DNA from 2 places in the Modestobacter sp. SYSU DS0657 genome. Region 2 is predicted to be linked to the other one. Evidence: predicted binding sites of a transcription regulator. Region 2 holds the regulator's gene; the other holds the start of a gene.
The links. Region 2 encodes LexA, which represses DNA repair genes until DNA is damaged. Its sites were predicted from a motif close to TCGAACANNTGTTCGA; they were not measured.
Positions count from the first base shown of each region.

Region 1: ACI79A_RS08595 (DUF222 domain-containing protein) is a predicted target of LexA. The motif match lies at 1,677-1,692, and genes of this name have one in related genera.

Region 1 is NZ_JBJHAG010000010.1:51,688-54,889, forward strand. Features, by position in the region: gene ACI79A_RS08585 (RNA polymerase sigma factor) at 1-1,077, opposite strand, end outside; gene ACI79A_RS08590 (YciI family protein) at 1,079-1,486, opposite strand; gene ACI79A_RS08595 (DUF222 domain-containing protein) at 1,711-2,910, shown strand; gene ACI79A_RS08600 (MarR family winged helix-turn-helix transcriptional regulator) at 3,068-3,202, opposite strand, start outside.
Region 2 is NZ_JBJHAG010000009.1:15,525-18,726, forward strand. Features, by position in the region: gene ACI79A_RS07775 (phosphatase PAP2 family protein) at 1-465, shown strand, start outside; gene ACI79A_RS07780 (hypothetical protein) at 437-1,501, shown strand; gene lexA (transcriptional repressor LexA) at 1,546-2,361, opposite strand; gene ACI79A_RS07790 (LysM peptidoglycan-binding domain-containing protein) at 2,609-3,151, shown strand.

The DNA of each region.
Region 1 (3,202 bases), on a different contig from region 2:
TGCCTTCGCCGCGGCCTTGGCGTACAGCCGCGCCGCCGTCGGCAGGTCGCCGTCCTTCTCGTGCAGGTGAGCCTCGACCGCCGTGTAGCGGGGCACCGAGGCGTCCACCGACGCCAGCGCCGCCAGACCCGCACGCGCGCCGTCCGCCTCACCGACCGCCACCGCGCGGTTGAGCCGCACCACAGGGCTGTCCGTCAGCTTCGCCAGCTCGTCGTACCACTCGACGATCTGCACCCAGTCCGTCTCCTCGGTGGTCCGGGCGTCGGCGTGCAGCGCCGCGATCGCCGCCTGCGCCTGGAACTCGCCCAGTCGGTCCCGGGCCAGCGCTGCCTGCAGCACGTCGACTCCCTCCGCGATCAGCGCGGTGTCCCAGAGCCGCCGGTCCTGCTGAGCTAGCGGCACCAGGCTCCCGTCGTCCGCGGTGCGGGCCGCCCGCCGAGCGTGGTGCAGCAGCATCAGCGCGAGCAGCCCGGCCACCTCCGGGTGGTCGACCACCGCCGCGAGCTGCCGGGTCAGCCGGATCGCCTCCGCCGCCAGGTCGACGTCCCCCGAGTAGCCCTCGTTGAACACCAGGTACAGCACCCGCAGCACGGTGGCGACGTCGCCGGACACGTCGAACCGGACGCCGGCGACGGCGCGCTTGGCCCGGCTGATCCGCTGGGCCATCGTCGCCTCCGGCACCAGGTACGCGGCGGCGATCTGGCGGGTGGTCAGCCCGCCCACCGCGCGCAGGGTCAGCGCCACCGCCGACGACGGCGTCAGCGACGGGTGCGCGCACAGGAAGTACAGGTGCAGCGTGTCGTCGGCCGACGGCACCGGCCCGGGCGCCGGCTCCTCGTCGACAAGCTCCTCGCGCCGGCGGCGGGCCGCCGCCGACCGGGTCGCGTCGAGGAACCGGCGCCAGGCCACGGTCACCAGCCAGGCCTGCGGATCCCGCGGCGGGTCGGCCGGCCAGCTGCGCACCGCCTCGACCAGCGCGTCCTGGACGGCGTCCTCGGCCGCCGCGAAGTCGGCCCCGCGGCGGACGAGGACGCCGATCACCCCCGGGATCAGACCCCGGAGCAGGACGTCGTCCACGTCACTCGGTGACGGTGGGCGGCGCACCCAGGAACGGCCGCAGCTCCAGCCACTCGCGGATCGGCTCGCCGCCCGGGCCGGGGGCCGCCGACAGCTCGCCGGCCAGCTCGACGGCCCGCTCCTGGGTGTCGACGTCGATCACCATCCAGCCGGCGATGAGGTCCTTGGTCTCGGCGAACGGGCCGTCGGTGACCGGCGGGCGGCCCTCGCCGTCGTACCGCACCCACAGGCCCTCGGGCGCGAGCGCCTGGCCGTCGACGAACTCGCCGGTCTCGGTCAGCTTCGTCGCGAAGTCGCTCATGTACTGGACGTGGGCCGAGACCTCGTCCGGCGTCCACTGGTCCATCGGCGCGCAGTCGAGCGACTTCGACGTGCTCCGGTAGTGCTTGAGCAGCAGGTACTTGGCCATCGTGGTCCTCCTCGGTGTGCTGCGGCCCATCGTGGCCGCGGACACCCCGGGGACGGAACCGGCTGCGTGTTCTCGACATCGGGCGATCGCCCGGGGGCGACCGGCCGCCTGTCAAGGCCTCCGACTGATCTGTGGACAGGCTTCTGACCTGCGAATTCGTGCTGTCGGCGGCCGCTCGGACCGGCATTCTTCGTACACACGTTCGAATCGACGGGAGGTGCTCGGTGAGCGAGTTGACGTCGGCGCTGGATGCCCTCGCGGCCGAGGGCCTGCACGGTTTGACCGATGGTGAGGTGCTGGACCGGACGGGGTTGCTGGTGGCCGTGGCGAACCGGGTGGCTGCGGAGCTGACCCGCACGGTGCGGCACGCGGAGGCCACCCAGGCGGCGGAGCGCGACGGGCTGAAGAGCATGCGGTCGTGGTTGATCGGGCACGTGCGGCTGGCGCCGGTCGAGGCGTCGCGGATCGTGCGGTCTGGGCGGGCGCTGGAGCACTTCCCCGTGCTGGCCGAGGGGTTCGCGGCCGGTGTGGTGACTGCGGCGCAGGTGAACGTGCTGGCGGAGAGGGTCGGCCCTGGTGAGGTGGCGAAGGCCCACGAGCAGGGCATCGACCTCGCGGAGTTCGACCGGACCTGGGCGGTGATCGCCGCCGGTGCGCCACATGAGTCGTTGAAGGTTGCGGTGCAGCTGTTCGAGGACGCCCTGGATCCTGACGGGCCGGAGCCGGACCCGACGGAGGGTCGGCGGTTCACCATCGTCAAGCACGCCGACGGCAGCGTCACGGGTCGGTTCGAGCTGGATGCCGTGGGTGGGGAGAAGGTGCAGGCCGCGATCGAGTCCCACGTGCAGGCCGACCGGCCGAAGGGGGACACCCGGAACCGGTCCCAGCAGCAGGCTGATGCGTTCGTGCAGGTGTGTGACAACCAGCTGGCCTCGGGCAACCTGCCGACGCTGCGGACGGTGAAGCCGCACGTGGTGCTGCAACTGGACCTGGACGCTGCGGTCGACCCGGCCACCGGCCCCGGCGCCGCGCAGACCGGATTCGGGGCCAGCATCTCCGCCGCCCGGGCGCGGTGGCTGGCGTGCGACGGCAGCATCTCCCGGATCGTGATGGGCCCCGACGGCACTCCACTGGACCTGGGTCGGGACCACCGGGTGGTCACCCCGGGACTGCGCAAGGCGGTGGAGCGGCGGGACAAGGGGTGCGTGTTCACCGGGTGCGGTGCGCCGACCTGGTGGTGCGACGTCCACCACCTCATCCACTGGCTGCACGGTGGTGAGACGTCGTTGAACAACTCAGCCCTGCTGTGTGAACGTCACCACACCAAGGTCCACCACGGGTTCCGGGTCCAGCGACAACCCGATGGCCGATGGCGCACCTGGCGCCCCGACGGCACCGAGATCCTCATCGGACCCCTGCTCTGACCTGCTCGTCACCCGCGTCCGGACGCAGCCCCGCTGCGCCCGGACGTCGGTGTGCACGTCGGTCCCCCCTGCTGAGCCGGTCTGCCGCCGGCGGGTGAGTGGACGGTCCCGAGGCGGCCGGTGAGCCCCGGCTGGTCGCCCCGGTCGGACGCCGTCGTCAACCCTCGGTAGTCCCCTCCGACGGCGGGGACCCGTCGGACTCGTCGTACCGGGTGTAGATGGCGGCCATCGAACCGGACGGGTCCAGCCGGGCGAGGACGGCGTCGCCGATTGCGGCGAGCTGGTCGATCTG
Region 2 (3,202 bases):
CTGCTGGTCCTGTTCGGTCTGGTCGGCTGGCTCTTCTGGCGGCAGCGCACGGTGGCCCCGCTGGTGCGCGTGCTGCTGGCCCTCGCGCTGCTGACGGCAGCGGTCTACGCCTTCAAGTGGGGCACCGGCCGCACCGCCCCGGCCTATCCGGGCTCGTACTTCCACCGGGGCGGGGAGAGCTTCCCGTCCGGGCACGTGGCGAACGCCGTGCTGATGTGGGGCGTGGCCCGCTGGCAGGTGGTCCAGTACGGCCTGCAGCCCCGCCTGCAGCGGGCGGCCTGGCTGCTCAGCGTGCTGGGGCCGGTGGCCACCGGAGTGGCCATGGTGGCGCTGAACTTCCACTGGGTCACCGATGCAGTGGTGGGAGCGGCCGTCGGCATCGTGCTCTTGGGCGTGGTTCACGCACTCGACGCAGTCGTGGTGTCACGCTGGGTCCGTGCCAGAGTGGGCCGGCCGCACGCGTAGCCGCGCCGGCCGCCGTTGCCTGGCGGACGGGGCGCTCCTCGCCCTGCCCGCGGCGGTCCTGCTCGCGGTCCTGCCGCCATCGGCGGCGCTCGCCGAGGAAGCCGCGCCGAGCACGCGCTGCACCATCACCGACCCGCGGCTGCCGGAGATCTCCGGCCTGGCCAGCGCCGGGGAGACGCTCCTGGCGATGAACGACGGTGGTGACCGGGCGGAGGTCTACGTCCTCGACACCTCCTGCGCCGTCGCGGAGGTGCGGTCGGGGAGCGTCGACCCGTACGACCCCGAGGACCTCGCCCTGGCCGCGGACGGCACGGTCTGGCTGGCCGACATCGGGGACAACAACGCCGCCCGGGAGACCGTCGCGCTGATCGGGCTGCGCCCCGACGGCAGCACCACGCTCACCCGGCTCACCTACCCGGACGGGGCGCACGACGCCGAGGCACTGCTGCTGGCGCCTGACGGCACGCCGTACCTGGTGACCAAGGAGGTGCTCGGCGCCTCCGGCGTGTACCGCCCGGATGCGCCGCTGGCCGACGGGGCCACGGTGCCGATGACCCGGGTGGTCGGGCTGGGCCTCACCCTGACCGGCACGCCGGGCGGGCCGGTCGGCCGCGCGGGGCAGCTGCTGGTGACCGGGGGCGCGGTGTCGGCGGACGGGCAGCGCATCGCCCTGCGCACCTACACCGACGCCTACGTCTGGACGCTGACCGGTTCCGACGTGCCCGGCGCGCTGTCCGGCGCGCCGGGCCGGATCGCCCTCCCCGACTCGCCGCAGGGTGAGGCGATCACCTTCGCGGCGAACAACCGCGACCTGCTGGTCACCAGCGAGGGGCTGCCGGCGCCGGTGACCCTGGTTCCGGTGCCGGCTGAGCAGGCTACGAGCACCCCGATCGATCCGGCTCCCAGTGCGGGACCGACCGGGGAGCTGGTGACCGCGGCTCCCGGCGTCGCCCCGGTGACGGCCGGCATCATCGCGGCCGGGGTGGCTACCGTGTTCGTCTGGATCGGCGGGAAGATCCGCCGCCGGCGGGAGTGACCGGCCGCCGGCGGGAATGACCCGGCCGGCGGCCGACGGTGGCGTCAGACCCGGCGCAGCACGGTCACGACCCGGCCGAGGACGGTGGCGTCGTCGCCGGGGATCGGCGCGTAGGCCGGGTTGTGCGGCAGCAGCCACACGTGCCCGTCGCGGCGCTTGTAGGTCTTCACGGTCGCCTCGCCGTCGATCATCGCCGCGACGATCTCGCCGTTCTCGGCGGTGGGCTGCTGGCGGACCACCACCCAGTCGCCGTCGCAGATCGCGGCCTCGACCATCGAGTCACCGGTCACCTTGAGCATGAACAGCGTGCCCTCGCCGACCAGTTCGCGCGGCAGCGGGAAGACGTCTTCGACGGCCTGCTCCGCCAGCACCGGGCCACCGGCGGCGATGCGGCCCACCAAGGGCACGTAGGTGGGTGCCGGGGCGCCCGCCTCGTCGACGCCACTGCCCGCACCGGCGGCGGCGAGCACATCCGCCGAGGCGTCGGCACCGGCGGTCACGCCCTGCTCGCCCGGCAGCCGGACGTCCAGTGCGCGCGGCCGGTTGGGGTCGCGGCGCAGCCAGCCCTTGCGCTGGAGCACCGAGAGCTGGTGGGCGACCGAGGAGGCGGAGGAGAGGCCGACGGCCTCGCCGATCTCGCGGACCGAGGGCGGGTAGCCCCGGCGTTCGATGGAGTCGCGGATGACCTCCAGCACCCGGCGCTGGCGCTGGGTGAGCCCGTCGCCGGCCTCGCCGCGGTCGGGGAACTCGCGCACGGCCGCACCCCCGGTGTCCGCTGCGGGCTCCGCCGCCTGCCCGGCCGGGCGCCTGCGTCGGCTCGACCCCTTGCGCTCGTCCGCCGTCCGGCCGTCGACCGCCATGTGTCCTCCTCGTCCGGCTGCGCGCGCAGCTGCCCGGTGGCATCCCGCCTGCCGGGGCGGGGTGGGACGCCGTCGTGGTCTCCCTGCGCACGGTAGCGGCTCGACGGCGGGTGTTCAAACACGTGTTCGAACACGCGCCGTGTCGGTGCACTCCTGTCGGTGCCGTGCGGTAGACATCGCACAGACGTTCGAATCGAACAGGCGTTCGAGGTCGCACCCGAGGGTGCCTGCTGTGAGGAGTGCACCGATGGTCATCGCCGAGTACCCGGACACCACCGTCGCCCCGCTCCGCCCGCCGCTCCGGCTGGTCTCGCCGGCGCCGACCGCCCGGGCGGGGTCCGCTGGCCGGGTCGGGCCCCGCCCGGCCCGCCGCTCGCAGGTGCGTCCTGGTGGGCGGCCGATGTCCTCACCGGGGGGCGCGGTCGCGCGGCCCGTCCGCGGTGGCGACTGCGGCCCGCCCCGAGCCGTCGCTCCGTGCCCGTCGGCCGGGGAGTGGGCGGAGCTGCCGCTGCGACTCACCCGCCGCGGCCGGCGCGCGGTGGCGGCGCTGTCGGTGGCGGTCGGCCTGGGGGTGGCGGTGGGCACGCTCGCGGTGGTCGCCGACGGGGAGCCCGCGCTGCAGTTGGCCGGCGCCGGCACGGTGGTGGTCCAGCCCGGCGACACGCTCTGGTCGATCGCCGGCGACCTGGCGCCGGACGAGGACCGGCGCGCGGTGGTCGACGCGATCCTCGATCGCAACGACCTCCAGGACGTCGTGCTGCAGCCCGGTCAGGTGCTCGAGCTGCCCTGATGAGGTGCGGCGGGCCCGTCGCCGGGGCCCGGGCTGTGACGGATGGGTGCG